One region of the Phyllobacterium sp. SB3 genome, then DNA from elsewhere that is predicted to be linked to it. Evidence: predicted binding sites of a transcription regulator. Region 1 holds the regulator's gene; each other region holds the start of a gene.

Region 1 (10,479 bases):
GAAGTCAATATCAATAATCTGGCTGCCGTGCCTTCAATCGTGTTCGGTCTGCTGGGGCTTGCGGTATTCATCAACTTCTTTCACTTGCCACGCTCGGCATCGCTGGTCGGCGGGCTGGTCCTGACGTTGATGACATTGCCAACGATCATCATCGCGACCCGTGCGGCACTGCGGGCGGTACCACCTTCTATCCGCTCTGCGGCGCTGGGCATCGGTGCCTCAAAAACGCAGATGGTCTTTCATCATGTGCTGCCGCTTGCCGCACCAGGCATATTGACCGGCACCATCATTGGCCTTGCTCACGCACTGGGCGAAACGGCACCGCTGCTGCTGATAGGCATGGTGGCTTTCGTAGCCAACAGTCCCGTGACACCGCTCGATCCGTCGACGGCATTGCCGGTGCAGATCTATATGTGGGCCAACGAGGCGGAACGGGCCTTCGTTGAAAGGACATCCGGTGCTATCATCGTACTGTTGCTGTTCCTTGCGGTCATGAATATCACGGCAATCATTCTTCGGCGCCGCTTTGAGCGTCGCTGGTAGGTCACGGGGAAGGCTCCAATCATGAATCTAATGACCGAACGAAATCTCGAAAAAGCGGTGAATGACAAGATGAACGCGCAAACCAATGCGATCAAGATGCGAGGCAACGACGTCACCGTCCATTATGGTGACAAGCAGGCCTTGTTCGGCGTCAGTCTGGATATACCGGAAAAGATGGTAACGGCATTGATCGGGCCTTCGGGCTGCGGCAAGTCCACTTTCCTGCGCACACTCAATCGCATGAACGATACGATTGAAGGTTGCAAGATGGGCGGACTTATCACGCTCGATGACGAAGACATCCACAATCCGAAAATCGATGTTGTCGAACTGCGTGCCCGCGTCGGCATGGTTTTTCAGAAACCCAATCCATTTCCGAAGTCCATCTACGAGAATGTGGCCTATGGACCACGCATCCATGGTCTTGCCCGTACCCGGCAGGATATGGAGGAAATCGTTGAAAAAAGCCTGCAACGCGCCGGTCTTTTCGCTGAGGTCAAGGATCGTCTGCATGAACCTGGCACCGGCCTTTCGGGCGGTCAGCAGCAGCGCCTTTGCATCGCACGGGCCATTGCGGTCAGCCCTGAAGTCATCCTCATGGATGAGCCATGTTCGGCGCTTGATCCGATTGCTACGGCAAAAGTCGAAGAGTTGATCGATGAATTGCGCCAGAACTATACGATTGTCATCGTCACACACTCGATGCAGCAGGCTGCTCGTGTGTCGCAACGTACTGCAATGTTCCACCTCGGAAATATTGTCGAAGTCGGCGACACGGAAATGATGTTTACGAGCCCTACCGAAAAGCGCACGCAAGACTACATTACCGGACGTTTCGGTTGATCACGGGAAGAGGCTTAGGCAATGACTGAAACAGCACAACACACCGTCCGCTCCTATGACGATGAACTGAAGTTCCTCACGCACAAGATTGCAGAGATGGGCGGGCATGCGGAGCGCATGGTCGAACAGGCCGTGTCCGCCATGGTAAATTCTGACAATGCCCTTGCCCAGCGCGTTATTTCGGATGACCTGATCCTCGATGCCGGTCAGCGCGAGATTGACGAAAAGGCCATCACGATCATCGGCAAGCGCCAGCCAATGGCAATCGATCTGCGCGAAGTCATCGGCACCATCCGCATCTCGTCCGATCTCGAACGTATCGGCGATCTCGGCAAAAACATCGCCAAGCGCGTTGTTGCGGTCAATGACACGCGGCAGACGCTCTCTGTCTATCGTGGCTTGCAGACAATTGCAGAGCTTGCGCTGACACAGCTCAAGGATGTGCTGGACGCCTATGCAACGCGTTCTGTGGCACAGGTCAACATCGTCCGCGAGCGCGACGATGAGATCGATGCGCTTTACACATCGCTTTTCCGCGAACTCCTGACTTACATGATGGAAGATCCGCGCAACATATCGGCCTGCACGCATCTGCTGTTCTGCGCCAAGAATATCGAGCGTATCGGTGACCATGCCACCAATATTGCCGAGACGGTTTACTACATTGTCACGGGAACCCAGCTTCCAGCGGAACGTCCGAAGGAAGACCAGTCCCATACCGTTATTTTAGACGAGCCAGTCACGCCATAATTGCCGGAAGCAGATCATGCCTATAGCTCCCAGAATCACAGTCGTTGAAGACGAAGACGCCCTCAGTGTACTCCTCCGGTATAATCTGGAGGCTGAAGGCTATATTGTCGAAACCATCAGCCGTGGTGACGAAGCCGAAATAGCCTTGCGCGAAAAAGTACCGGATCTGCTGATCCTCGATTGGATGCTCCCGGGTCTTTCGGGTATTGAACTTTGCCGCCGCCTGCGTGCGCGCCGCGAGACGGAAATCCTGCCGATCATCATGCTGACGGCACGCGGGGAAGAAAGCGAGCGTGTGCGCGGACTTTCAACCGGTGCGGACGACTACATGGTCAAGCCGTTCTCCACGCCGGAATTGCTGGCACGTATCAAATCCATGCTGCGACGGGTCAATCCCAGCCTGCTTTCACACGTATTGAGCTTTGGCGATCTGAAGCTTGACCGCGAGCAGCATCGGGTTTTCCGCAAGGAACGCGAATTGAAGCTCGGTCCAACCGAGTTCCGCCTGCTGGAATTCCTCATGCAATCGCCGGGCCGGGTGTTCTCGCGCGGTCAATTACTGGACAATGTCTGGGGCGCGGACATTTATGTCGATGACCGCACGGTTGACGTGCATGTGGGCCGTCTGCGCAAGGCAATCAATATCGGCCGCTCGCTTGATCCCATCCGTACAGTGCGCGGTGCAGGCTATTCTTTCGGATAGCGACCGGCTTTCCGTATAAACTTCTTTGTTTCAGACATTCCGGCCCGGGCCGTTCCTCACAAGAACGACCCGGGCCACATTGTATTCATGTTCTTTTTAAACTCCGGAGACTTGCCATTCCGGTCGCGGCACAAAAGCTCGCCAGCCATCACAATCCATGACTCTGTATCAAGACAAATTTATCGGCATTAACGATTTTGTCACTGGTCGGGGAACGGAACGCTGATATATGACGTTTATGTGACGGTTTTGTGAATGCCGTTCTCGTGTAGCGTGGAGATGTTTTTGGCTGGGCAGATCGAGCAAGTGGAACTTGAAACGAATGTCTGGTCCGGTGCAGAAGCGGTGGTCAGGCCATCGCGGCTGGCAGGTTTTTTCCGCCACGCGGGCTATCTGACGGCCGTATTTGCCATCTCCACAATGCTTGTTCTTGCCATCGAACTGGTGTTTCGGGGCTCAATCTCAGACTCGATTCTCTTCTTTCAGCAGCTTTATCGTCCGGCATGGACCACAGTTGGTCTCTATGTCCTGATTATTCTTACATTGGATGCCATTTTCGGCCGGGCCCATAACGGCCTGCTGATTGTTGCGCCGCTTGCCCTGTTTTTTACATGGGTAGGGCGGCAGAAAGCTCTTTATCTTGGCGATCCGCTCTATCCGGCGGATTTTTTGTATTCGCGCCAGATATTTGACCTGATGCCGCTGCTGGTTCGCGAGCGGCCATGGACGGCGGTTGCGCTGCTGCTGGCCGGAGTTACAGCTGCCACCGGACTAGTAATGGCGTGGCGGTTCTGGCGCAAACGGGGGACACGCCTTAGCAGTAAGGGCCGGCTTTGGCGGTTGGCACTTGCGGTGCCTGCGCTGGCATTCTTTGTCTCGATCATGGACTACAACACATTCTCATGGGCGCGGGACCGGCTGCATGTTCAACCGATCATGTGGGACCAGAAAGAGAACTACGCGCATAATGGTTTCACCATGGCTTTTGCGCTCAACCTGCCGATGGCGGATGTTTCTGCGCCAGCGGGATATTCGGCAGAGGCGATCAGCTCGATACCTTCGGTTCCGGCACTGTTCGAATCCACGGGCAAACCCGATATCATCATGGTGATGAGCGAATCTTTCTGGGACCCAACCCGGCTTCCCGGCGTGAGTTTCAATCGCGACCCGATCCCTACAGTTCGCGCCAATCAGTCCGGCTCGGTGTTTTCACCGGAGTTCGGCGGGATGACTGCAAATGTGGAATTTGAGGCGTTGACGGGCTTTTCCAATGCCTTTCTGCCATATGGCAGCATTCCCTATCAGCAATATGTCCGTCACTCCGTGCCGTCATTGGCGACGTTCTTCAAAAGCGAGGGTTATGAGACAAAAGCGATCCATCCCTATCGGGAGTGGTTCTGGAATCGCCGCAATGTCTATGAATCATTCGGCTTTGATACATTCATGTCGGAAGAAAACCTGCCAAAGCTGAAGGCACGTGGGCCGCTGGTCTCCGATGATGCATTGATGGACGAGGTGATCAGCGAGGCAGACAAGGCCAAGGGACCATTCTTCTATTTCACGGTTACATTGCAGGGGCATGGTCCTTACGAACCGAACCGCTACAAGAATAACCGGATCAGCGCTGCCACGGATGCGGGCGAGGGCCCTCGTCAGATCATCGAGACATTCTCGGAAGGCGCGTCCGACGCGGATCGCAGCCTGAAAAAATTGATGAACTGGGCGTCCCACCGCAAACGCCCAACGATCCTTGTTTTCTTCGGGGATCATCTGCCGCCGCTCAACGAGGCCTATGTGGCGACGGGCTACATGAAAAATCGTGTGGCCGACCGGCGGGCGCCTCTGGATGACATGCTGAAACAGCATGAAACGCCCTTGGTCGTATGGTCGAATACATGGGGTGCCGATTATGGCATCGGTACGGTCAGCCCGTCATTCCTGCCGCTGCATGTGCTGGAATTGGCAGGCATGAGCCATCCTTACTATACCGGCGTTCTCGGAGCAGTTCGGGACAAGTACAAGGTCATAGACCGGCATATGCTGGTGACGGAAAATGACGAGCCGATGCCTGACTGGTCAGGCAAGCAGCAGATCGATCCGTTGATCAATAATCTGCGGCTTTTGCAATTTGACATGATGTTCGGTGAGCAGCACGGTACGCAGAAATTCTTCCCCGAAACCGGTGCGGGCAAGGCTACAGCCCCGATGTTTTGATGCTATTCTGCTGCAACCAGCGGGAAGCTGGTTACTGGCGTTGGAACGGGTTCTGCCGGTATTTCCTGAAGTGACCGTTGGATAGCCACGCCGTCACCGATTTCCAGTATATCTGTGTAGAAGCTTTCGCCGGAAATGGAGCGGGGCGCTTCAATCTCGTGCATCACGCTGATGACAGTTGTACCGGCGCAGTGATCCTTGATAGCCTGATGAAAGGCAATCTTGGAATCCGGGTCAAGCGCGCCGGTTGCCTCATCGAGAAACAGAACGGCAGGTTTGTGCAGAAGGATGCGCGCAAGCACAAGTTTCTGCTTCTGGCCGCCCGAAAGAAGCTGATCCCATGAAGTGCCGTCACGGCTTTCATCGGAAAGATTTTCGATAAAGTCGCCCATGCCGGCGCGATGCAATGCGGCGGCAACAGATGCATCGTTGAAGCGGGCTTCGTCCATCGGCAGGCAGACAAGCTGTTTAAGCGAGACGCCAGGGAGCTTTACCTCCTGCGCGGCATACATGGTTGCCGCATCTTTCGGGTAGAATATCTCGCCGCGCCCGTAACCCCAAAGGCCGTTCATTGCCTTGAGCAGGCAGGTTTTGCCGCTGCCGGAATCGCCTTTGATATATGCCCATTGGCCCTTGCGCAGGCGCATATTCGGCAAGGTCAGAAAAGGCTTCACCTCGCTATCGCGATGCATCAATTCAAGGCCGCGGACCGAAATGCCAAAGGCCTCGTGCTGCGTTGCGAATTTAAACTCGCTGACGCCGGTTGAACGATAATATTCGGAGGGCTGGCTGACACGCTCGACGGCCTGTGCGAGTTCGGTGACGCGCCGCGCATTTGCCCGCAGATTGGCGATCGCAGGCATGACATGGATGAACCACGAGCATTCATTGATCATTGAGCCGACGAGTTCGGAACCGGTAATGTAATTCTTGAAGCTGATCGTGTTGCCCATATAGGGCAGAAGACCGGGAATATAGGCCACGATACGGGCAGAAAAGAAATTATAGACCGATGTGAACGACATGTAGCACGCATCGAAAACATTGAATCGAGCCCAATTTTTATCAACGCTTTTGTAAAGCCTGCCATGCAGCGACTTCTGGACTGTCTCGCCATTGGCGGCGGCTACCTGAAAGCTGCGGCGCAAAAGCGTGGTCAGCTCGCCCCTGTAACTTCCTTCGGATTGCTGCATGGCCAAAGTGAGCTTTTCGAGCACGCGTCCAATGCGCATGGCAATCCATGTACTGACGGGGACGTATAGAGCAATTGCAGCGAAGGCCAGCGTGGCGCTGCCATAATCGCCGAGAATATCGAGGCCGGGAATTGGCGTCGACATTTCAATGAGCTTCTGGCCCACGAAGATAATGGACATGGTGACACCGAGAACCCCCATTGCAAGGCCGATAGCGCCGCCGGTCATGCCCTTGATGGACTCCTGAATGCGCTGATCGATATTATCCGGCGTCTGGTCTTGGGTAGAAGAAGAGCCGCCCTGCTGCAAATGATAGTGGGTGTGCTGCCCATCAAGCAGCGCTTCGCCGAAGCGGGTATTGAGCCAGCCGCGCCATTTGCGATGCAGCGTGGTCGACAGGAGGTGGCGAAAGCCGATGAAACCAACTTCCTTGACCGCGACGAGTGCGGCGAGAATACCGGCATTTACAAGAATCACATTGAGCGGATCGATCACAAGCGGGTCGTGAATATTGACAAATGAGCTGATCAACTCGCCGGACGCCATTGCCATCCAGACGCTGGCCTTGCTTGCCGCTGCGGTCAAGAGCGCAATGGCGATTGTCAGTGCCCAGGCTTCGACCCAGCGATCCGAAGTCCAGTACGCCCTTAGCAATCCCCAGAAGCTGCACATTGAGGATAATGTGGAGGTTCTGTTGGCGGGAACTGCTTTCTCAATGGCGTCATTGCCTGCTTGCAAAGGATTTCCTCGGTTTGATTCTCAATTATTGTAACACAATGTTACGCATTGCAACAAACCGTGGTTAAAATTGGGTTAATATTTGCGAAAAGGGAGCGCTCAGAGATGAAGCCCAGGCAAATCATCGCCCGGGCACCAATGCTTATTGTTGAGGCTGCGGTGTCACACGCTGCCAGAAATCATTGAAGGCAACGCTGTCAAAGAATGCGGAAGCCTTGACGATTTCCTTGCCGCGCAACTGCAAGTACCACGTATAGGTATTGCGATAAGGCTTCCCGTCCCGCGCAGTTCCCTCGGCATCGAAGAAGACGATCACCGTATCTCCATCGGCATAAACATTGCGGATGGTGGGAACGAGTCGGGTCGACATGCGGGCGTTGAAAGGACGGATGACTGTATCGATGAAATCCGCCTTGCTGGTATAGACCCGCGAAGCCGCGGAGTTCCCGACGATTTCCCACGTGGCATCCCGGGCAAGCGAATCGTAGGGGCTACCCGTTCCGTTCTTCCACGCGTCGAATCCAGCTTGGACAATCGCCTTGCTCTGCGTTTCAATAGCGTCGTTCGTTTGGGCCATGCTCATCTCCATCGGGGTCAACATTAAAAGACCTGTTGATAGCGTCAGAGCGTGGAGAGCGGATCGTCTGTCAAACATTGCATTGCTCCTTTCCTGAATGCGCTCAGGCGCCTGTTGGAAAGTCGGTTGAAACTGCCAGGTCGCGCCAAGTGGCAAGCTCCATGGCTACGGCAGCGTTCTTCTTTTCGATTGCCGCTACCGTGTCCGAGCCGAATGGCATGCGAAGCGGCGGATTATCGGAATGAGCAACGATGATCATTGCCTTGGCGAGGCGTGCGGGGTCGCCCGGTTGTTCATGATTGTACTCAACGGCCAAAGACCGCATCGCACCTGCTGGAGTTTCATCATAATCGGCGATGGCACTGTGACTGACTGAAAGTGAGCTTTCGTCAAGAAAATCGGTGCGGAAGAAGCCGGGTTCGACGACAGTTACCTTTACGCCAAGGGGAGCAAGTTCGTCGTGAAGAGCCTCAGAAATGCCTTCCACCGCAAACTTCGTTGAGCAATAGACACCCCAGCCGGCATGGCTGACATAACCGCCGATGGAGGAGATGTTGAGAATGTGGCCGGAACGCTGCCGACGCATGTGCGGAAGCACGGCGCGGGTAACCTTGAGCAGGCCGAAGACATTCGTTGCATAGAGTTTTTCAATCTCGGAGGTTGTCGCCTCTTCAACTGCGCCAAGCAGACCGAAGCCCGCATTGTTGAGAAGGATATCGATCCTGCCGAAACGCTTGATCGCCTGTTCGGCTGCGGCGTTTGCCTGTTCTTCGTTTGTGACGTCGAGCGCGACGGGGAGCAGATTGGGATGTTCGCCAAAACGGGCAGTGATTGTTGCAGGGTTACGGGCGGTTGCAACAACGGCATCGCCTGCTTTCAAAGCTTCCTCGGTGATCAGTGCGCCAAAGCCGCGCGATGCTCCCGTAATGAACCAGATACGCATGATATTTTCCTTTCTTGGTTGAACTCAGCCAAGTTTTACCGCATGAAGTAAGATGAAATAATCGCTTCAATTTTCCACGAGCTAATGAGGAAAATTCATCAATGCGAAAGATTGGTCCTGCCGACCTCGCCATATTTCTGGCTATTGCCCAGCATCGGAGTTTCCGCAAAGCCGCCGTCGAGCTTGGCGTCACTGCTTCGGCGCTCAGCCATGCGTTGCGCACCATCGAAGAACGGCTTGAGATACGGCTGGTCAACCGGACAACGCGCAGCGTGGCACTGACCGATGCCGGGCAGCAGCTTTTCAGCCGGGTCAATCCGGCTTTTCTCGATATTGAAGATGCGCTGGAGGATTTGAATGCCTTTAGAGGCCAGCCATCGGGAAAATTGCGGATCAATGCGGCACGGGCTGCGGCGAAACTCGTGCTCTTGCCAATCATCTCGAAATTTCTGCGGCCTATCCGGCAGTCGAGGTTGAGCTTCTGGTCAATGATGCGCTTGTAGATATGGTCGCGGAGGGTTGCGACGCGGGCGTGCGCTTTGGCGAGATGATTGCAGCGGACATGATCGCTGTGCCGATTGGCCCAAGGCATCGCTTTGCGGTAGTCGCATCGCCCGCTTATTTCGAACAACACCCCGTGCCTGTAACGCCGCGTGATCTGAGCACGCAGCCCTGTATCCGCTATCGTTTCGCGGGTGGATCATTTTACCGCTGGGAGTTCGAAAAAGGCGGTATAGAACTTGAAATCGAAGTGACAGGTCCGCTGACACTGGGCGATCAGGACTTGATGATCGGCGCTGCATTGGATGGCTCTGGCCTCGCCTATCTCTTTGAGCAGCAAGCGGAGGCACATATTGCCGAAGGGCGCTTGAAGCGGGTTCTGGAGGACTGGTGCCCCTATTATCCGGGGTTCTTTCTCTACTATCCGAGCCGCAGGCAACTTCCGACAGCGATGCGCGCCTTCATAGATTTTCTGAAAGCAAACAGATAGGGGCGTGGTTAATCGAAGCGGATTATAATGCGGCCATCGACCTTTCCGGCAGCCAAATCTTCCAGCGCGGCTTCGACACCTTCCAGAGATATCTCGCGTGTCTGCATGGCAAATGGCTTATCCCGGTGCAGCCGTAACAGTTCGCGCATTTCGAGGCGTGTACCGACGCTTGTGCCGGTTATGGTTACGCCGGTTCCGGTCAACCATTCCTGATTGATTGGCACGGGCTGCGAAACCATGGCAGTTGCAACAATCCTGCCGCGCGGCCGGATTGCGCCAATCATGAGCGGCCAGGTTGCCGTCGTCGGGGCGAAATTGATGCAGGCATGGACGCCGCCCAGCTCCTTCAACTTTTCAGCGGCAGTACCGTCGGCAATCAGGGTGGTATGAGCGCCCATGGATTTCGCCAGATCGAGCTTATCCTCCGAAATATCGAGGGCGATGACATGGGCACCCGCTCGAATTGCAATCTGGATTGCGTAGAGGCCAAGGCCGCCGCATCCGAAAATTGCGCAGCGCATGCCGGGCTTCAGCTCAGCTTTGCCAACTGCCGAATAGGCGGTGACGCCTGCGCACATCAATGGGGCGAGTTGTGAGGCTTCCATTCCTTCGGGCAGGGGAACGGCATAGCCTGCGTTGACGCGGACATATTCGGCAAAGCCGCCATCGACGTCAAATCCATGGGCACGCTGCGATTGGCAGAAAGATTCCTGCCCTGCCAGACATTCATCACATGCGCCGCACGTGTCGTGCAGCCACGGAACGCCGACACGGCCGCCAGTCTTGAAACCGGTTACACCTTCGCCCAGAGCAACAACGCGGCCAACGCCCTCATGTCCAAGAATTTGCGCTGGAGAATGCCCGCTTCCCGGCCTGACCGATCCCTTCCAGATATGAAGGTCGGTATGGCAGACGCCGCAGCTCTCCAGCTTTACGATCATCTCGCCATGACCAGCTGACGGAACGGGGATACAGGCAATTTTG
Region 2 (10,479 bases), on a different contig from region 1:
TATTTGAATGAAACGTTATTTATCTTCCTGTAATAATTTTCTACCAGAACTTAATCAAGCTCAAAGCCGACTGCCAATTATCACTGATAATGAATCCATTATCACGCTCTGATTCAATCTTTGAATGGCTGCCCGAAACTCGATTCTGAACCGATAAACTAATTCTGTCGAGCTAAATCTTCGGCGCGTTAACTCTACCAACGCTGTCTGGAGAATACTGGAACCTTAACTTTGCAGTCGACTTAGTTATATCTTTGAGTGATGTTCAGGCTATTTCACGCATGCGATTTCGCGCCACATGTTGGTGGCAGCCTGACGCAGTTCTCGGTAGTCGGCGGAGCTGAATTGATTGCGGGGATAGTATAGTAATGAAGGTTGTAGATCGGGTCGTGAATGGACGCGAAGCGTTGTGGCCTGCTACCGGTTTCACAGACATAGAGTTAAGGTGTTCTGCATGAAACCAGAAAGTATGAATGCAAAGACAAAAGTTCAGCCGCGAATACAAGCTTGAAGCGATGAAGAAGCGCGGTGTCGCTACTACACAGGCTGCCCGCGACCTCGATGTCCACGAGAATGTGCTGCGCAAATGGATCAGAGAGCATGGCTCCGATCCAGTCTTTTCCAGGGCATGGCCAGATGAAGTCAAAACAACTTGAGATCGAATGGCTGCGGCGCAAAGTCGCCCGCTGATAAACTCGCCGAAGATGTTGCGACGACCGCTTGAACCTGCCCACTACACCAGCAAACAGTTCCAGCGTCTGATGGGCGATCACGGCATCACCTGCTCGATGAGCAGATCGGGGAACGTCTGGGACAACGCAGCAATGGAAAGCTTCTTCTGATGCTGTTGCCACCTTGATTGCAGGACAAACCAGAGATCCGGCATGATACCCAGTGTTCGGTCTATACGCAGGGCGATATCGCAGGTGATCGGATGCCGGCCAGCAATGATGGCATCAATCGTCGCCATCGGTATGTCCGCACGCAGCGCAAAATCTTGCTCCGACAGGCCGTGGGACTTGATGCATTCAAGCAAATGTTGGCCAGGATGGAGTGCCTCATGCGGCGTCCGCCGATTTGCCGATGTGTTCATTTTGCTTTGCCAATCGGGTTTCATATCACGTTGATCAATTCATAGCCTGACCGCGTGTCAAGCGAATGAAAAAAACGTGGCGCTACAGCGGCAACGCTCATTTCCGCCGTGAACGATTCATGAAGCCGGCGTTGATTGTGACAGCTATTTTACGGATATGTAACTTTATCGAGCTGTGAAGAACCAACATCGGGAACGGCCATCGGCACCGGCTGCAGGCTTTACAAACGATATGGCGAATCGCAACCGCTGCGCGATGCGTAGCAGGGAACTGCGCTCTTCTAGGACGAGAGACTTTTCGGCAGGGTCAAAACGGCGCAGTGCACTTGAATTTGCGCCACCTGTCGAGCAGCGGGGCGACTCCGGCATGCTCTACAGTTGCCTGAGATACTTTTTGGTCGACGCGTGACTGGAATATAGCGGCAGAAAGAACTCTGCGGCGTACCGCAGTTTCTTCAAGGTAAGCCGCAGCTTGTGGCGTGCTTCCGGTCGCATCTAGCGAAAGTGCTGTCCGCGCTTGAGTGCCTTGCGCTCAAGAGGGATGAGGACATGGTCGGCAAACTTCCTCAGCGGCTCGGTCAATATTCCGAGATCCTCACTTGCATTATCGTTTCGCCAGTTCCTCTGCTCGATCGCGAGCCCCATTGACAATAGAGAGCGGTTGGTTCGCCCGTCGGCAATACTTTCACGCACATCCTGACGGGCCCGGGTTCGGAATGGAACGCTGGCGTCACGTAGTACGGAGAATTCGATGTCCGGGAGACTGGCCACCTCGATTTCGCAAAGCGTTGAATCGATGAAGACATCCCAATTGCGTGACGGTCCCAATGTCCGCGCGAAGCGCTTGCTTCAGCATCTAGCGCCTGCAGCGAAGGTGCGTCCAGCTCGCGTCGCAACCAATAGGGGCCGAGCGCAACCGTCGCAAGGCCACCCGCAACCGGTGGACACCTTCGGGTTCACGGTCACTTGTCGCGGGGCAAAGATTTGCCCGTATCTGTTGCTGACAGCCCGACAACAGTTTCGCAATTCCCTCATCAACGCTGTCATCGCCGCGAAGACTCGATAGGCCCGCCTTCACCGCCGCCGGATGAATATCCAGCGCCCGGGCATAGCCGCGCACGACTTTGCTCCGCGTGCAGGCCATGACTGTTACTCCGCTGGCATGGGGCTCAGTCCAGCATCGTTTAAGGAGAGAGGCTTTTCGGTTTTGTGTGCGGCCCTTGACAGCACGCTTTGTCGATTGACCGATTTGCGCTCGTCATCGATACGACGGATCAGGATTTCGGCGCGCTCGATAGAACCGAGAAGCGCCAGGATCGTACCCCGTTCCGCAGCGCCGGCATTCGGGCCGAGTGCCAATGTCCGCGCCCGCAATTCCTCAACGTCCGGGATGCTGACGTGACCGGCAGGCATAGCCGGACTGGCAACACCGTAGTCTGGCATAATATCCTGAAGGGATGCGTCAAGCTTGTCGAGCGCGACATCGACGATTGCCCGCGCCGCCGGGCTAAACTCTTCGCGCTTCACACGCCGCGCTACCTGATGCAATGATTCCGTCAATGCAGCCGTGAAATCCGCCTCCTCGATCAGGCTGGCAACAAGATCGAGCTGTTCATACGGCAGATCTTCTTTCATGAGCGATGCTGTGTATTCGCGGATGTCGCGGCTGAGTATATCGGTAGCAAGATAATGCTCGCCTGGATCGGACGGTGCGGTTTTCGCGGAGCGTGCGATATCCAGGAACATGGCACCAGCCTGCAGATGGCGGGCGGTCTCTTGCTGGACGGCTGGGATGGCTTTTGCAAAATCGCCAGCAGCTTTACGGTCCAAGAATTTGGGTGTCGAGTAGTCTTCGACATCTTCGGCATCAGTGCGTCCGATACGCGCCAGTACGTTTTCAAACACGCCGACGAAGGGAAAGAGCAGCACGGTGTTAAAGATATTGAAGAATGTCGAATAGAGACCGACAGCCACCGGAACGAGGGGGAAAGTCTCCTTACCCTCTACCACAACAGGAATTCCCGGGTCGCCGCCAAACCATTGCATGACCCAGGCGAGCACGTTGATTGAGGTAAAAAACAGAGGCACAGTAATGCATACGCCGATAATATTGAAGGATATGTGGGCATATGCAGCGCGTTTCGCATTCTTGGACAGGTTAAGGGACGCGATCCAAGATGTGATGGTGGTTCCTAAATCCGCACCCAGGGAAAATGCTACTGCAGTGGTCCAATCCAGAACACCGGCGGCACCGAGTCCCATCACGATACCAATCGTAGCCGAGGACGAGTGGATCATTGCAGTAACGCCAGCAGCAATAAGAACACACTTGATCAAGTTGAAATAGGAATCAGCCTGGAGTGTCGACAGGACAGACATCACCTCGGGGATATTACGGAGTGGCCGCAAACCACCCGTCATGAGATTGAGCCCGTAGAAAATCAGCGCGAACCCCATGCAGGCAAGCGCGATATTGCGCACCTTGTCATTCTTGGAGAAGCAATAGACCAATGAGAAAAGTCCGGCAAAGATCAACCCCAGCGGTCCTAACGGAAGAGCAATCAAGCCATTTCCAAGTGTCGTACCGATATTGGCACCCATAATAACGCTGATAGCGGGTCTCAATCCGACAACCCCGGCATTCACCAGTCCGACCACCATGACAGTCATCGCTGTCGATGATTGGATGACACCCGTAATTAACGTGCCAGCAACAACACCCTTAATCGGTGTTCCAGCGGCTTTGGCCAAAAAAGCTCGCATCTTGTTGACAGAGAGCGCCTGGATGCCGTTCGACATGAACTCCAGTCCAAGCATGAATATGCCGAGCCCGCCGATGACCGGCACGAGAATATCCTTGAAAATATCTATATCCATTGTGCCTTATCCCCTCAGCGCCTGTGGCGCGATCCAACAAAAATCCACTTGTCCAAGGCGGACATCTAGTCAGCAGGTGTTAAAACGGTTCAACGTGCTGCTGACGGCTCCTTGAGCCAGTATTTTTCAATCTCGCTTACCAGAGGCTGTGACAACGGCACATAGCGAAGCGCCTCGGCATCGCGGCTACCTGTTTTGAAGGCCAGGCGGAAGAAGTCGTGCACACGGCGATAGCGGCCCGACGACTTGCCTATCGTTGGTACCACGGCAAAGGTTGCCCCGCAGATTGGGTATGTTGCATCGCCGGGTTGATCGGTCAGGGAGACGGCGAAATCCTCCGCCTTCAACCAGTCAACGGCGTTTTGAGCTGCTCTGACGCCCTCCGGACCCGGCTCCACGAATTTGCCCGACTTGTTCTGGACGGCAGCAAAAAAAAGGCTTGCCCGTTCTACCTGCCCGGATTCCGCATAAGCAATCGTGCCCTTTGTCCCCTTTACGGCAAGAATGAGATTCTGCGTTCCTTCGACACCCGTCCCCAATGGCCAGCTTATCAACGTGTCCGCCCCATACTTCGTCTTCCATTCGGCACTGACCGACGAGAGATATTCGGTAAACATGTAGGTGGTACCTGATCCATCCTTGCGATGAATGGGGCTTATCTTCAGGCTTGGAAGAACCAGATCCGGATTGATTGCCTTGATCGCAGGATCGGACCAGGATTGTATTTTGCCAAGGTAGATATCCGCAAGCAGCGGACCAGACAGGTTCAACTGGCCCTGCGCGACACCATCAAGATTGATGGCAATTGCAACACTGCCCAGCACGATTGGAAATTGCTGGCGTCCATGTTGGGCAAGTTCCGCATGAGACACAGGAACATCCGTCGCCGCAAAATCCAGCTCTGGCTGATCAAGTCTCATCAGACCCGCCAACGAGCCGACAAGTTCGTAATCGACCGTCCAGTCTGGTGAGCTGAAGTCGCCACCATCCATCCGTGCGGTCTTGTAAATTTCTGCCCATTTTGCAATTACAGGCGCCGCAAATGTCGAGCCAGCCCCCCGGATAGGCTCTGCCCAGGCGGCGGGAGTCAACGCGAGGCCTGTGGCCAGGAGAGCGGCACTGAAAATGTCTAAAACAACTGGTCTTTTTTGACAAATACGCAGTAGGAAACGGTCCATCGTCGACACCTCACGATCATTGTCTTTGACAGATCGACACGCACGTCCGAACTCACCGTTACAAGACGAGTGCAGAGACGTCCGACCGACGCTCCGAAAAAGATAATCTTACTTTTTTAGTACCTCCGTTTCTTAAAACATTAATGACAACTCACTGCATGAGTTACCGAGAATGCAGATTCAACCGCACCCTTTTTAATTGAGACCATCTCGAAAATTGACAGCAAGCTGTCATTCAACTGACACATCAAGGAGATTTACATTGCTCGGCTACGAAGGTCAGATCAGAAACAGCGCGCCGAAGCCGGGCATTCTCTGTCTCAAGTTCCTTCAGTCGCTTGACCTGGTCGCCTTTCAGGCCACCGTATTCAGACCGCCATCGGTAGTATGTTACTTCCGTTACGCCTATCGACCGGATTGCCTCTGCAATCGATTTGCCCTGCGCACTCTCAACCCAAGAAACATGTAATTCTACAATCATCGTCTTGATAAGATGAGAACGGGTTCCGCTTAACTTCGGGTTCCCCCTCGGCGCCACATCAACATGAGCAGAACAATCGGTCGCGCCTGAAACCATGATAGCCAGGCTCTTGCCGTCAATGGCAGACATGGGCCTGCATCACACTCCCATTGCTGATACCGACAACCGCGTCGTTGGGATCGTCACGCAATCAGACCTGATTGCGTGACTGTTTCAGGAACGGCAGACCGGCACTGCGGACGTTCAGATCGCGAATTTATATAATGACAGCCGAGCGGCCTGGCTTGATAGATTATCGGCTAGACTGACTTCACCAGCGCATTTGTTTTCCGCCAGAGATTAATATCCACCTCTATCTCAAAGAGGCGATTGCGAGTCCGGCCGGGAAGTCGTACGCCCGCTTCCGTGAAGGCCGCGGCCAAATGGCCGATGCTCGCTGCAAAAGCCTGTCCAGCAAAGTGTGCAGGGTCGATTGCAATGATGAACTGACCCACACCAGGCGGTCCACCTGCATTATCGCCAAATGCGCTCGCTTGCGTGCTCAAAGCGGAGCCTGTCAGCGCCGCGGCTAGGACTTCGATAAGCAGGGCAACATTGGCGCCTTTTTGCCCGCCGGCGGGCAACAATGAGCCCTCCAGTCCTGCTGCGGCGTCGGTGACGGCGTTGCCTGCTTTATCCTGCGCCCAGCCGAGGGGGATGGGATCGCCGCGGTTACGTCGCAGTATCACCTCGGTCTTCGTCACCGCACTCATGCTTTGATCGACGACAATCGGAGGCTGCCCGGCAAAGGGGATGGCAAAGGCAAGCGGGTTTGTCCCAAAGATACGCCTGATCGCACCTGGAGGCGCAACGGACGCTGGAGCGTTGGACATACATATACCGATTAGCCCCTGCTCAGCCAGTGGCGTGACATGGTGCGAGAGCGCCAGGCAATTGTATGAATTTCTCACCGCCATTGATGCTATGCCATATCGCTGTGCAGCCACTGCCAGTGCCGTGTTTCCCACCTCTATAGTCGGATGAGCGAAACCGGACCTGCCATCGACCTGTATCACCGCCGCCTGTACGGCTACATGCGGCTCGGCGCGGCCATCGACTTTGCCGCAATCCAAATGTTCGCAAAAGATGGGCAGGTAGAACAGGCCGCAGATGGAATTGCCTTCGGCCTCGGCGCGGGCGATGGCACGCGCCACAGGTATTGCATTCGCCACACTTGCACCATGGGCAATTAGCGCGAAAAGCGCAGTCCGTTCGATCTCTTCCGCCGTAACGCCAATGCTACTCATGCAGCTTCTGCATATCGCTTTTCCCCTTCCGCAACCAAAGACGGGGCAAGGTCGAAGCCAAGCCCCGGACCTTGGAACGCAGCCAGCCAGCCATTTTGTGGAGAAAGGCCGGGAAAGGCGACGATGTCTTGTTGAACCAACTGCCACATGATCTGATTGCCATCATCGAGGTTGGGAATCGCCAGCCCGATATGATGCTCTGCGCAGGTGGTAATACCCGTGGTGAATGATGAATGAATGCAGATTTTCAGTCCCGCAGCTTCGGCCACGGCGGCCGCTTTCATCATCGGCTGGATCCCGCCAATCTCGCGCGGGCCGATGCAGATCATGTCAGCGGCGCGCAGGCGGCAGATTTCATAGACGTCATAAAGCGTGAACGCCGACTGATCCGCCACAATCGGTATGCCCACCGATTCCCGTACATGTGCCATGGCCGGGATGCTCCAGCTGACGGTGGGCTGCTCGATGAACTCGATATCGAACTTCTCGAGCTTGCGGCACATATTGATCGCTTCGTGCACGCTCCAGCCTTCATTGGCATCAAGCCGCAAGCGGGCATTACCTATTTCATGGCGCACTGCGGCAGTAATCTCCAGGTCGAGCTTTTCGCCGCGCCCGACCTTGAGGTAGAAAATCCGTTCGTCTGCCGCGTATCCAGCGGCCGCATGCTCCGCCAATTCTTCTGCGGTTTCCCCTTGCAGGAAATAGAAGTAGCCCACGGCTTTACGGTGTGCTCCGCCCAGAAGCTGGTGGACGGGCAGCCCGGCCAGCTTGCCTTGCAGATCCCACATCGCCATGTCGATTCCTGAAAAAATCTGGTTCGCTGCCCGCATGATATTGGCGCCATGCCCGAGATATTCCTGCTGAAAGATTCGCGATATCAGCGGTGCGACATCGTAGGGGGAATGACCGACGAGATGGCCGGCGAGCCGCCTGAGAATGGCGGCGGTCCCTCCCTGATCGGGAGCGACAGTGCACTCGCCGATACCGACCACGCCATTGTCCGCCTCGATCTCGATAAGATTTACCGCAAATGTCTCCCGTATGCCGTAGGACCAGTGATAAGGCTGCTTAAGCGGCAGTACGAGTGGCCGTATATGCACTTTGGAAATCTTCACCATGCTGTTTTCCTTCGCAAGTTTCCGCCGAATGGTCGCTGCCGTCGCGCTCTGTTTATTGTGATGGATTCCACTCACCAAGCCCGAGGGCTGTTACGCTTTGAACAATACTTGCAAAGGCCGCAGCGGCGCGAGACGAACTGGTGCGCGCGCGGAGATAGCCATGCGGCAGGCCCTTTGCCTCGACCACGGCCGCGGGCCGTCCGGCTTGCAGCAAGCGTTGGCAGTAGATGTCGCCGTCCGAGGCGAGCGGGTCGCATTCGGCGGTAAAGATCGCTGTCGGCGGCAGGCTTGCAAAATTGGTGCACGCTAGCGGCGTATAGAGTTCGTCATCCGCCATGTCGGCAACGTTGCCACGCAGGCTCCGGTAGAAAACAACATCATCGGCCGACAGCAATGGCGCGTGACGATGCCTAATGTACGAGTCTCCCTCATTGGCGCCGCTGAGCAGAGGATAAATGAGGACCTGACCACATGGTGGTTGGCTATGCTTGGTTACATGGCCGGCAATGCATGCCGCGAGCGTGCCACCGGCGGATTCACCGACCAGCAGGACAGGCTGGGCGTATCGGGCTGCCGTCCATTCATATGCACAAACAGCATCGTCGAACGCGGCTGTCCCCCGGTGATCCGGAGCCAAGCGATAGTCTACGGAGATCACCGTCAAGGCAGTGCGGTCGCAAATTTCGGCGCAAATATCGTCATGGCTGTCTAGTCCGCCGAGAATAAAGCCGCCACCGTGAAAATACAGAACTACAGCTGAGCCAGCAGGCTCGCCGTTCGCATAGATCCGGATTGGCAATGATCGATCCGCCAGGTCGATGGCCGAGGTTTCGATGGCGACCCCGGCAGGTATCCCCGCGTGAAACTCCCGGCACATGCGGTCGTAAACGTTGCGATTGCGTTCCATCGGCCATCCGGCAGCTTCTGGCGGATAGAACGCGTTGATGCGATCGATGAATGACCATGTCTCGCTATCAATGAGGTTTGAATAATCGGGTTGCATGGCACGGTCCGTCAGAGAAGGCCTGCGTCTTGAAGATAGGTTTTTGCGACGGTTTCGATGGGCTTCTTCTCGACATCGACCTCTCCGTTCAGGCGCTGCATGGTGGCATCGTTGAGTTTCGCGGAGAGCGACTCGAGCAGAGGCTGCAAATCCGGGTGAGCGTCGAGTGTCGCTTTGCGAACCACCGGGGCCAGCGCGTAGTTGGGAAAGAAACTTTTGTTGTCTTTGAGCAACGTCAGCTTCATCGCCGCAATGCGGCCGTCGGTTGCGCCCACGGTTGCAACGTCGATGTCACCATTCGACAAGGCATTGTAGACGAGCCCGATCTCCATGGGGCGGATATTCGATCGCCCGGCTTTGAAGTCATATGTCTTCTCAAGTCCGAGCAAGCCATCCTGGCGTTTGGGAAATTCGGCCGTCGCGCCCATCATAACCTCGCCGCCGTCGCGATAGGCCTTGGCAAGATCGGATAAGGTCTTCATGCCATCGGTCTTTGGGTTGTTCTGTCGGATTGCCAGAGCATAGGTATTATTGGCCCTGGAGGGAGCAAGCCAGACCAGTCCTTTTGCCCCGTCCAACTCCTTTACCTTGGCATAGGTTTCGTCGGGGCCGAGTGACGTCGTCACCTTGTTGAAGGTAACAAGTGAGGTGCCCGTATACTCCCAGTAAAGATCGACCTCACCGCTCTCCAAGGCGGACCGAGCGATGCTCGTCCCCAGTCCGTCTTTCTTTTCGACAGTATATCCCTTGCCTTCCAGCAGGAGCCGGGTCATCTCTGCAACGAGATATTGCTCGGTGAAATCCTTGCCTCCAACCGTGAGATCGGCCGCCTGACCGGCTGAACCGAAGAGAAATGAAGCCGTAATCGCAACTGTGGCAATTCTGATCAATGAGCTGATATTCATCGCAGAGTCCTCAAGACAGGGGTTTGAATGAACTGATAGATGGGTCAAACGCGGCCCTCGCAGCCGGCGTCGGTCAAAGCAATCGCTTTTGACCGAAGCCCTTCGCACATTGCTTCGAAACCTAGATACCGCTTGACTTCAGGTAGTCCGACGCCACGGTCTCGATGGTCTTTCTCTCGACATCGACTTCACTATTGAGGCGCTGCATGGTTGTATCATCCAGCTTCGTGGAGATGGATTCCAGCGTATCCTTCAAATCCGGATGAGCATCGAGGACCTCCTTGCGGACCACGGGCGTCAGCGCGTAATTCGGAAAGAAGCCCTTGTCGTCCTCAAGCACCCGCAGTTTCAAGGCAGCTATCTGCCCGTCTGTCGCCTGTGCGGCGATAGTATCGAGGTCCTTGTTAGCGAGAGCGTTATAGGCCAGACCCAGATCCATTGGTCTGACATTGGCACGTCCTGCCTCAAAGCCATAGGTTTCCTGCAGGCCCAGCAATCCGTCCGGACGCTTCGGAAACTCCGCCGTCGTTCCCAT
Region 3 (10,479 bases), on a different contig from region 1:
CAACTTAATGGCCTACATTCCATAACTAGCTCCCTGCAAATCACAATCTTCCTCATGGTGAGCCCCGTCGAACCACGCAATGAATTAGATGCCAATTAGCCGGTTAATGAGCGTACCAGTCTAAATAACCGAAAGCGTCCAGGTAACGATATCGCTGGTGGTATCGTCAAAGGCGCTATCCAGCGCAGCAATATAAGATGCACTGCCAGCACCGCGTACCGCAGTAGTCGAGCGGAAGACCTTGGTTGCGCGCACTGTGCCATTCTTGTCATTGAGTATCTTCACGGCAATCTCGACAACTGCTGTTTCATTGCCTGAAGCATCGATATTAAACGTGCGGATATTGCTGATCACCTGATAGTCGATGGCGAGACCATCGCCCGGACGACCAACACCGCCGAGGCGTCCAGTGCTTTCAAATGCCTGTGCCAGACGCGACTGCACAATATTCGGCAGGCGATCTGCCCACTGCGCACCCTTCAAAAACGAGATCGAATTCGGGCCGGAGCGCACGACGACATTTTCGCCATCCAGCGCTTTCAATGCGGAGGGAGCGGCAATCAGAATCTGACGACCCTGCTTCCGTGACGAGGTAACTTCCGGTGAAGGACTGGAAAGATCGAACGTGTCGAGCTTCTTTGAACTGGCGCAGGCCGACAAAGACAATGCGAGAACCAACGCAGCGATTACTGTTTTCGATTTTACCACTTAACCAATCCCGACGCGTAACTATTCATTAACTTTCATGCGGTGCGAATACGTCAAAGTCAACGGCGCGTGCGTCCGTCATATTCCGGAACATTACCGCCGCCACCGAAAATCACCCGTTGCGGGTTTTTCTCAAGATCGGTGATGGCGCGTTCAATACGCTGAACCGACTGCCGGCTTTCATTCACGAGTGACTGCACATCACGCAATCCCTGCCCCGAAAAGCGGTTGAGATTGTCTGTGATCGGCCCAAGTCGCGCATTCAGATTATCAGCCACTGAACGGTAAGACTGCAAAGTCTGACGTGCTTCGCGAACGACACTGCCATCCTCATCGGAGAGCTGTTTATCGAGCTTGGCCAGAACACCATCGACACGGGTAGAAGCATTGTTGAGCTTGGCCATCATCTGACGAGCCTCACTAACAACAACCTGAACGTCTTCGGCACTACGGCTGAATTTCTCGATGACATCAGAGTTCTTGGCAAGAGCGTCCGTGAACTGCTTGGTATTGTTCACAGTATCAACCAATGGCCCCTTCACTTCCGTAATAAAGCTTTCAATCGACCCGACCGCGCCATCAACACGCTCAAGGATCGTTTGCGCCTTCTGCAGAAGATTGTTCACCACTGAGGGATCGGCATCGATACGAGCTATCGAATCTTCCTTTGCCGCCTCTTCAAGCAGCATCGGCTCGTATAGCTTGCCGCCCTTCAATTCGATGAAGGCCTGTCCCGTAAGACCAGCAAATCCAAGCGTGGCCTGCGTGGAACGTGTAATCGGCGTCGTCGCATTGACTTCGGCCTGCGCGATAACGGCATCAGGATTGTTGCTATCGATCGACAAGCGCCGGACAGTGCCCACCTTGATACCATTGAACAGCACTTGACTGCCCTCGGCCAAACCCGTCACCGAGCCAAGAATACGGATTTCCAGCGTTGCAGTCTCGGTCTTATCGCCATAACGCGCGATCCAGTAAACGAATCCGAAGGCGAGCACGCAGACAGCAAGCGTGAAAATACCGACCAGAACATAATTGGCTTTGGTTTCCATAGACTACTCTGCCCGACCCTGTTGTTCCGCTGGCCTGTTCTGCGGTTGTGTATTTGGCGCTGGCGCGGTTTCCTCGCGCGCCGAACGCCGCCTGTTATCGCCATTGGATACAATTTGACGAGCACGCTTTCCACGGAAATATTCTTTGACCCACGGATCGTCAAACGCCAACATGTCCTCAATGGTTCCTTCAATGAGAACCTTCTTGTTCCCCAATACCGCGATTCGGTCGCATACGGCGAACAGGCTATCGAGATCGTGGGTCACCATATAGACGGTCAGTCCCATCGTATCGCGCAGATCAGCGATCAACTGGTCGAAATCCGCAGCACCGATAGGATCAAGACCCGAGGTCGGTTCATCAAGGAAGACGATTTCCGGATCAAGCGACAAGGCACGGGCCAAAGCCGCGCGCTTGATCATGCCGCCTGAAAGTTCGGAAGGAAACTTGTCGGCCGTGTCAGGTTTCAATCCAACGAGCTCAATCTTGAGACGCGCAAGTTCATCCATGAGCTTGTGCGGAATGTCGAGATATTCACGCATCGGTACTTGAATGTTCTCAAGCACCGTCAATGATGAAAACAGCGCACCATGCTGGAACAGCACTCCCATGCGCATATCGACAGCCAGCTTATCCTGATCGGTCGCCTCATCGATATCGTGGCCGAAAATACTGATCTTGCCCTTCTGCTTCTGATTAAGCCCAAGGATTGTCCGCATCAAAACAGACTTACCTGTACCGGAGGCCCCGACGAAACCCAGAATCTCGCCCCGATAGACATCAAGGTCAAGATTGTCGAGCACCGTCGAGCGGCCGAACGACACGCTGACATCCCTTACGGAAAGGATGATATCATCAGCCTTTTCGTCGGTGCTCTGATTGTTTTGTTTCGGGTTCATGCGCCTCGGTTCTGAAAGACTTAAAAATTGATGGACGCGTAGAAGATGGCGAAAATACCATCGACCACAATGACCACGAAAATCGATTTGACCACGGATGCCGTCACCCGTTGCCCCAGCGATTCGGCGCTGCCGCCAACCTTCATGCCTTCAACCGAAGCCATCACGCCAATAATCATGGCCATGAATGGTGCTTTGATCAAACCGGCAAGATAGCTCGAAAGGTCAATGGCATCGCGCAAACGCTGGATAAAGGCATCCGGCGGAATTCCTGAATAGGCCCAAGTGATTGCCATAGCACCAGCGAGAGCGGCAAAATCTGCGATAATCGTCAGCAATGGCAGCGAGATTACCAGCGCGACGAGCCTTGGGAAAACAAGGACACCGACTGGATTAAGGCCGATTACGGTAAGCGCGTCGGTTTCTTCACGCATTTTCATCGAGCCGATTTCGGCGGTGATGGCACTGCCTGAACGACCTGCGATCATGATAGCCGTCAAAAGCACACCGATCTCGCGCAGCACCAGAATGCCCACAAGATCGACAACAAAAATTTCCGCGCCGAAATAACGCAGCTGAAAAGCACCTTGTTGCGCGATGATCGCGCCGATAATCGTCGACATGAGCACAACCACCGGCACGGCGCCAATACCCATACTGTCGATCTGGTGCACAATAGCCGCCGGGCGAATACCACTGCGGCTGCCACCCTTCATTTGCGCACCGCGCACTGTAGCGCCCAGAATATGCATCGCCTTGATGAAATCATCGCCGAAAGCATAGACCGTACGGCCAATTGATTCGAAGAACCGGGTTACCAAAGGTGGACGGTCGATATGAACGACTTCCGGAGGTGTCGCCGCAATCTCACCAACGGCTTCAAACAGGGCACCCCAGCTTTCCGACTGGCCCTCAATCGTCACTTGCTTGCCAGATTTCTCCAGCGCAGTCCGCAGGCGCTCTATCAGCCAGGTACCGGCCGTATCCAGCAATTCCACGCCGGAAAGGTCGATAACGGCGCTTGTAAAGCCGTTATCACCACCAATGTCACGCATGGCTTCATCCACGCGGCGAACGTTGCGTGTGGTCCAGGCGCCGGTAAGTGTAACTGTTGCGCGGTCTCCATCCTTGCTGAACTCAACATGTGGAGGCGCTGCAGTAGAAGCACTTGAATTGTTTGCTCTATCGGTCAACATCACCAACACACATATCGAGTCTCCGGGCCGATGTCACTTGAACAATTAAGGCGTAAATCATGTCAATTAATCTGGATATTGCGGTAGAGCGCTGGCCCATTGCCGGAACGTTTACAATCTCCCGTGGTTCCAAAACGGAAGCGGCAATTGTCGTCTGCACGTTGACCGATGGTGCTTATAGTGGCCGCGGTGAATGCGTACCCTATGCCCGTTATGGCGAGAGCATAGAATCCGTAGTCGCCGAAATTGAAGCTTTGCGTGGTGCTCTGAAGAATGGCGCGACTCGTGACGGTTTGGTCACGCTGATCCATGCGGGCGCTGCACGCAATGCGGTGGATTGCGCCCTGTGGGATCTGGAAGCGAAACGTAACCACAGTAGCGTAACGTCAATACTGGACATGCCAGCCTTGCACGACCTGACAACTGCTGTAACCGTTTCATTTGGCGATGCTGCAACCATGGCGGAGGCCGCGCGAAATTTCGCAGACAGGCCATTGATCAAGGTCAAGGTTGGTGGCGAAAACGATGCGGAGCGGATACGCGCGGTGGCGGAAGCTGCACCTTCAAGCCGCATCATAATCGATGCCAATGAGGGCTGGACTGACGCCAATATCGTTGAAAACATGCTGGCATGTGCCAAGGCGGGCATTGTGCTTATCGAGCAGCCTCTGCCTGCCGGAAATGATGCGATTCTCGCGAAGATACCTCACCCCGTGCCGATCTGCGCTGATGAAAGTGCCCACGGAACCGACGATCTGCATACGCTGCTGGGTCGCTATGACAGCATCAATATCAAACTGGACAAGACCGGCGGCCTGACAGAGGCGCTGCGCATGCAGAAACGTGCACGCGAACTCGGCTTCGGTATTATGGTGGGGTGCATGGTGGGCACATCATTGGCCATGGCACCTGCGGTTCTCGTTGCGCAGGACGCAGATTTCGTCGATCTCGATGGCCCGCTGATCCTTAAAGAAGATCGGGCGCCCGGACTTGAATTCACAGGAAGCCGTGTTTCGCCACCAAAACCCGAACTGTGGGGCTAAGCCTCGCGCTGCTCAAGCTTCAGCGAGACCACTGCTAGTGCAAGGCCAATAGCAGCGAGCACCACCATCGCGTAGAAGCCGTAAATTCCCGTCGCCGCATAAAGCGGGCCTGACGCCATGGTAGCGATTGCCAGCGACGTACCAATAAAGAAAGTCGATAGTCCCTGCGCCGTGCCCCCGCGCTCTTCGGGAATGGTCAGCACGATCATTTTCTGCATACCAAGAAATGACAGGGCGAACGAAAAGCAATGCAGACATTGAACGACCAGAAATCCACCAACACCAAGCCCGAAAGGTTCGATGAGCGGGAACACCGCCCAGCGGAACATCGCGATGGCAGAACCGATCATCAGCACCTTGGCAGGATGAAAATTGCCGAAGATGCGGCGGAAACAGGTGAACATGATCACTTCCGCAACCACCGAAATCGACCAGAAAGCACCGATAACGGTTTCTTCTATGCCAATTGATTTCCAGTAGATCGCTGAGAAACTGTAACCATAGGCATGGCTAGCCTGAGTGATGCCAGTCGCGATCAGAAAAGTCACGAAAGCCGGTCGGCGCAGTGCCCTGCCCGCATCCGCTATATCCACGTCGGAAAGCGGTGACAGACGGCGTGGCTTGCCAATCCGGGGAACGATGAAACTCATACCGCAGGCAAGCAGGAGTGCGCCAAGCAAGGCCCAGGGAATGATGTGCTCGCCAAACCGCTGGATGAACATGCCGGCGACAAAGGATGTGAGCAGGAACGAGATCGATCCCCAAACCCGCATCTTGGCAAAATCGGCTCCATAACGCCGAACGCCTGACAGCGCGATTGTGTCGGCCACCGGCACTTGCGATGTCCATGGCGGAGAAAGCAGCAGCGATACGGCAAGAATGCCGACAAAACCAAATGGCACGAAATAGAATGCCGCAACAATAACTGCCAGAACTGTACACAGCGTAAGGATATGCGCGCGATCATTGGAGCGGTCTGCAAGCATCGAAACCAGTGGTGCCGCGATAACCCGCACAAACAGCGGCATTGACAGAACAATGGAGATTTCCGTCGGCGTCAGTGAACGGTATTCAAGCCAGAGCGGGAAATATGGCAGGTGCAACCCGCTGGACATGAAAATAGCAAAATAGGTCAGTGCAATCCGTAGCTCGAAGCGAGACGGTTTGCCTTGGCTTAAATCCGCAACGGCGGCTGTCATTGGTGGAACTTTCGGAAGTTCGGAGCTGCTCAGGCAGAATCGCAACCATGCGTTGCCTTGAGATTCGCAATTATCATGAAATTCAACGAGTTCATAGAATTAGAGGCGGACCATACGCACAAATTCATTGTGTTCCCGGCACGCACGAACGATGATTCACAATATCTAACGAACAGAAATAGTCCGGCTGGGTTTGACCACACGCCCGGGCACTTCGCGGGAGACGCCTATCTTCGTCAGAATGCTTTCGAATATATCGGCACAAGCTTTCCAGCTGAATCCTTCCAAGGTGGTTTCCGGATCAACATTACCCATGGCCAGTGCCGCCAGTGCAGCCTCGCCCAAATCTTCCGATAGAACACCAGCGCCGGTCGCGTCGATAACATCTTTCGACCCCGGTACAGGATAGGCCGCAACCGGCAATCCGGAGGCGATGGCCTCCAAGAGTACCAGCCCGAACGTATCGGTGCGGCTCGGGAAGACGAAGACATCGGCCCCGGCATAGTATCTTGCCAGTGCTTCACCTTCATGTTTCCCGGCAAAGACAGCCTTTGGATATTGGCGCTTCAGATTGTCGAGGTCGGGACCATCACCAATAATCAGTTTCGTGCCCGGCAGATCCAGCGACAGGAACGCTTCGAGATTCTTCTCGATGGCAACACGCCCCACACAAATGAAAACAGGATGCTGCAAGCCCAGATCAATGTCCGGCTGTGGCCGGAACAATTGCCGGTCGACGCCTCGCGTCCACACTTTCAGGGTTTCAAAGCCGCGTGCAACCAATTCGTCATGGATCGACTGCGTCGGCACCAGACAGGATTCGGCGGCATTGTGAAAGCGGCGCAACCAGCCATAGGACCAGGATAGCGGGACCGGCAGGCGCTTGCGCAGATACTCGGGAAAACGGGTATGGAAGCTGGTCGTAAAGCGCCAGTTATTCTTGATGCAGGCGCGCCGTGCCATCATGCCAAGCGGCCCTTCGGTGGCGATATGCACATAGGCAGGCTGTATGGCCTCAATGCGCGCCTTGACGGCAGAGGGCAAAGTCAATGCAAGCCGGATTTCCGGATATGTCGGGCAAGGTGCTGAACGGTAGTCCGCCGGGGAAATGATCGTCACCTCGAAGCCCCGCGCTTCCATTTCCTCGCGCACCTTGGTCAGGGTCCGCACGACGCCATTCACTTGCGGATGCCAAGCATCCGAAACGATGACGAGCCGTTTTACCTCGTCACGCCGCATTCGCCGCCTTTGGCCGCTTGTCGGCAATCTGGATCACGGGAGCAAATCCTGCCTGTTCGCCGATGAGGTGAGTCCATGAAAGGAGTTCCATCCGGCCGTCGAAATGTTCGACAATTGCCGTGCAGCTTTCCACCCAATCTCCGGTATTGATATATTCGATACCGTCGATCTGTTCGATGGTGGCGTGGTGAATATGGCCGCAAATGACGCCATCCGCTCCGATACGGCGTGCCTCGTCGGAAACAACGGTCTGGAAAGAGCCGATGAAATTGACGGCTTTCTTGACGCGGAACTTTGCCCAGGCGGAGAACGACCAGTAGCGCAGGCCAAGGCGGCGGCGCACCTTGTTCATCACCGTGTTGATGGCCAGCGCCGCGTCATAGGCCCAATCACCAAGATATGCGATATGACGGGCGTTACGAACAACCACATCGAACTGATCGCCGTGGATCACAAGGAATTTACGGCCATCGGCCGTTTCGTGCATCATGCGGTCCGTGACTTCAATGCCGCCGAAATGCGTACCCTGAAAGTCACGCAGGAACTCGTCATGATTTCCGGCAATGTAATGAATTGTCGCGCCCTTGCGGCTTTTGCGCAGGAGTTTCTGCACAATATCATTGTGCTCCTGCGGCCAATGCCATGAGCGGCGCAACCGCCAGCCATCAACAATGTCGCCGACGAGATATATGGTTTCGGCGTCGTGATACTTCAGAAAGTCCAGCAAAAAGCTGGCCTTGGCACCTTTTGAACCGAGATGGATATCGGACAGAAACAGCGTGCGAAACTTTTTGGGTTCGGTCTCGACCATGATGCGGATCTCCGTATCGCGCTGACGCATATGCGTCTTTCTGCGCGACACAAACCCGATTCATGTCACAGTCTTATGACGGCAAGGAAAAATGCAGACTTACGCGATAAAGACTTGTATCAAATCTGGGTTCATTTAAGCCTCAGATGGACAGTTGAATTTTAGACCAAAGACGCAGACCGATACTCCGGAAGGAACCAATTCATGGCTCAGGACAACACACCCGGCAATTCAGAACTTGATGAAAGCGCGCTGTTTTACCATCGCTTTCCGACGCCGGGTAAGCTGGAAATTCAGGCGACAAAGCCGCTTGGCAACCAGCGCGACCTTGCCCTCGCCTATTCTCCAGGTGTTGCCGCTCCCTGTCTGGCCATCCACGCAGACCCGTCCAAGGCTGCCGATTACACCAGCCGCGCCAATCTGGTTGCAGTGGTTTCCAACGGTACTGCCGTGCTTGGTCTTGGCAATATCGGACCACTCGCTTCCAAGCCTGTAATGGAAGGCAAGGCGGTCCTTTTCAAGAAATTCGCCAATATTGACGTATTCGACATCGAAATTGATGCGCAGGAAATCAACAGGATTGTCGATGTTGTTGCAGCTCTTGAGCCAACATTCGGCGGCATAAACCTTGAGGATATCAAGGCACCGGAGTGCTTCGAAGTCGAAGAGCAGCTTCGCGAGAAGATGAACATTCCGGTGTTCCACGATGACCAGCACGGCACGGCCATCATCGTCGCAGCCGCCATCATCAATGGTATGGAGCTTGCCGGCAAAGACCTGTCAAAGGTCAAGATCGTTGCTTCCGGTGCTGGCGCGGCAGCGCTTGCCTGTCTCAACCTTCTCGTCAAGCTTGGCGCAGATCGCAAGAATATCTGGGTCTGCGACCTTGATGGTGTGGTCTATGAAGGCCGCAACACACTTATGGATCGCTGGAAGTCCGTTTATGTACAGAAGACCGATGCGCGTGTTCTGGCCGATGTTATTGGCGGAGCAGATGTGTTTCTCGGCCTGTCAGCAGCAGGCGTGTTGAAACCTGAACTGCTGAAACAGATGGCGCCAAATCCGCTGATTATGGCGCTCGCCAATCCTAATCCGGAAATCATGCCGGAAGTAGCGCGCGCTGCACGCGCTGACGCGATGATCTGCACAGGCCGGTCGGACTTCCCCAATCAGGTCAACAACGTCCTTTGCTTCCCCTATATTTTCCGGGGCGCGCTGGACTGCGGCGCTAGTGCCATCAATGAAGAAATGAAAATGGCGGCGGTTCAGGCCATTGCGGCGCTTGCCCGTGAAGAGCCGTCAGACGTTGCCGCCCGCGCCTATTCCGGCGAAACACCGACATTCGGCCCAAACTATTTGATCCCGTCGCCTTTCGATCCGCGTTTGATCCTGCGCATCGCGCCAGCTGTGGCAAAGGCTGCAATGGAAACTGGCGTTGCCGAACGCCCCATCGAAGATTTCGACGCTTATCTCGACCGGCTAAACCGCTTCGTTTTCCGTTCCGGCCTCATCATGAAGCCGATTTTCACTGCGGCAAAAACCGCGGAGAAAAAGCGCGTCATCTATGCCGATGGCGAAGACGAGCGCGTGCTTCGTGCAGCTCAGGTCGTGCTGGAAGAAGGCATTGCCGTTCCAACCCTTATCGGACGTCCGCAGGTCATCGAAACGCGGCTTCAACGCTATGGATTGAAAATCAAGATCGGGCAGGATTTCGATGTCATCGATCCGGAAGACGATCCACGTTATCGCGATTATGTCGATCTGCTGGTCAGTCTTACGGGGCGGCGTGGCACCACACCGGAAGTTGCAAGGACGATGGTTCGTGCCAGCGGCACGGTGATTGCTGCGCTCGCGATCGTACGCGGCGAAGCCGATGCCATGATCTGCGGTCTTGAAGGTCGTTTCGAGCGGCACCTTCGCAATGTCGAACTGATTATCGGCAAATCGGAAGGTATTCGTAACTTCTCCGCGCTCAGCCTGCTTATCTCGCAGCGCGGCGTGCTTTTCCTGACCGATACCTATGTGAATATCGATCCTACTGCGGAAGAAATTGCCGAGAAGACAGTGCTTGCAGCAAACGAAATCCGCCGGTTTGGTATCGAGCCCAAGGCCGCATTGCTCTCGCATTCGAATTTCGGTTCGCGCGATTCCGAAAGCGCCGCAAAAATGCGCAGTGCCTCGGAAATCCTGCGCGTGAAAGCACCAGAGCTTGAGCAGGACGGTGAAATGCATGGCGATAGCGCACTCTCGCAGGTGCTGAGGGAACGCGTGCTGCCGCACTCCCGCCTGACGGATGAAGCCAATCTGCTGGTATTCCCCAATCTCGATGCC

The links. The regulator PhoB, encoded in region 1, activates phosphate uptake and scavenging genes when phosphate is short. The targets are predictions, from matches to a motif close to TGTCATNNANCTGTCAT.
Region 2: the regulator PhoB is predicted to act here: its motif matches at 5,378-5,394, upstream of pstS (phosphate ABC transporter substrate-binding protein PstS).
Region 3: the regulator PhoB is predicted to act here: its motif matches at 8,213-8,229, upstream of ABKW30_RS14680 (UDP-2,3-diacylglucosamine diphosphatase).

What each region holds. Positions count from the first base shown of each region.
Region 1 is NZ_JBDYKI010000001.1:245,500-255,978, reverse strand. It holds gene pstA (phosphate ABC transporter permease PstA) at 1-543, shown strand, start outside; gene pstB (phosphate ABC transporter ATP-binding protein PstB) at 565-1,386, shown strand; gene phoU (phosphate signaling complex protein PhoU) at 1,408-2,136, shown strand; gene phoB (phosphate regulon transcriptional regulator PhoB) at 2,153-2,839, shown strand; gene ABKW30_RS01265 (LTA synthase family protein) at 3,125-5,053, shown strand; gene ABKW30_RS01260 (ABC transporter ATP-binding protein/permease) at 5,056-6,918, opposite strand; gene ABKW30_RS01255 (nuclear transport factor 2 family protein) at 7,127-7,561, opposite strand; gene ABKW30_RS01250 (oxidoreductase) at 7,665-8,504, opposite strand; partial or broken gene ABKW30_RS01245 (LysR family transcriptional regulator) at 8,606-9,495, shown strand; gene ABKW30_RS01240 (alcohol dehydrogenase catalytic domain-containing protein) at 9,504-10,479, opposite strand, start outside.
Region 2 is NZ_JBDYKI010000008.1:59,471-69,949, reverse strand. It holds partial or broken gene ABKW30_RS23775 (transposase) at 474-687, shown strand; gene ABKW30_RS23770 (HigA family addiction module antitoxin) at 770-1,093, opposite strand; partial or broken gene ABKW30_RS23765 (CHAD domain-containing protein) at 1,466-1,927, opposite strand; gene ABKW30_RS23760 (CHAD domain-containing protein) at 1,950-2,237, opposite strand; gene ABKW30_RS23755 (Na/Pi symporter) at 2,243-3,970, opposite strand; gene pstS (phosphate ABC transporter substrate-binding protein PstS) at 4,060-5,148, opposite strand; partial or broken gene ABKW30_RS23745 (transposase) at 5,426-5,593, opposite strand; gene ABKW30_RS23740 (CBS domain-containing protein) at 5,724-5,837, shown strand; gene ABKW30_RS23735 (Ldh family oxidoreductase) at 5,929-6,915, opposite strand; gene ABKW30_RS23730 (mandelate racemase/muconate lactonizing enzyme family protein) at 6,912-8,036, opposite strand; gene ABKW30_RS23725 (alpha/beta hydrolase) at 8,089-9,039, opposite strand; gene ABKW30_RS23720 (glycine betaine ABC transporter substrate-binding protein) at 9,051-9,944, opposite strand; gene ABKW30_RS23715 (glycine betaine ABC transporter substrate-binding protein) at 10,066-10,479, opposite strand, start outside.
Region 3 is NZ_JBDYKI010000003.1:723,075-733,553, reverse strand. It holds gene ABKW30_RS14715 (ABC-type transport auxiliary lipoprotein family protein) at 121-708, opposite strand; gene ABKW30_RS14710 (MlaD family protein) at 768-1,760, opposite strand; gene ABKW30_RS14705 (ABC transporter ATP-binding protein) at 1,764-2,660, opposite strand; gene ABKW30_RS14700 (ABC transporter permease) at 2,681-3,856, opposite strand; gene dgcA (N-acetyl-D-Glu racemase DgcA) at 3,916-4,899, shown strand; gene ABKW30_RS14690 (MFS transporter) at 4,896-6,098, opposite strand; gene ABKW30_RS14685 (glycosyltransferase family 1 protein) at 6,264-7,337, opposite strand; gene ABKW30_RS14680 (UDP-2,3-diacylglucosamine diphosphatase) at 7,327-8,148, opposite strand; gene ABKW30_RS14675 (NADP-dependent malic enzyme) at 8,353-10,479, shown strand, end outside.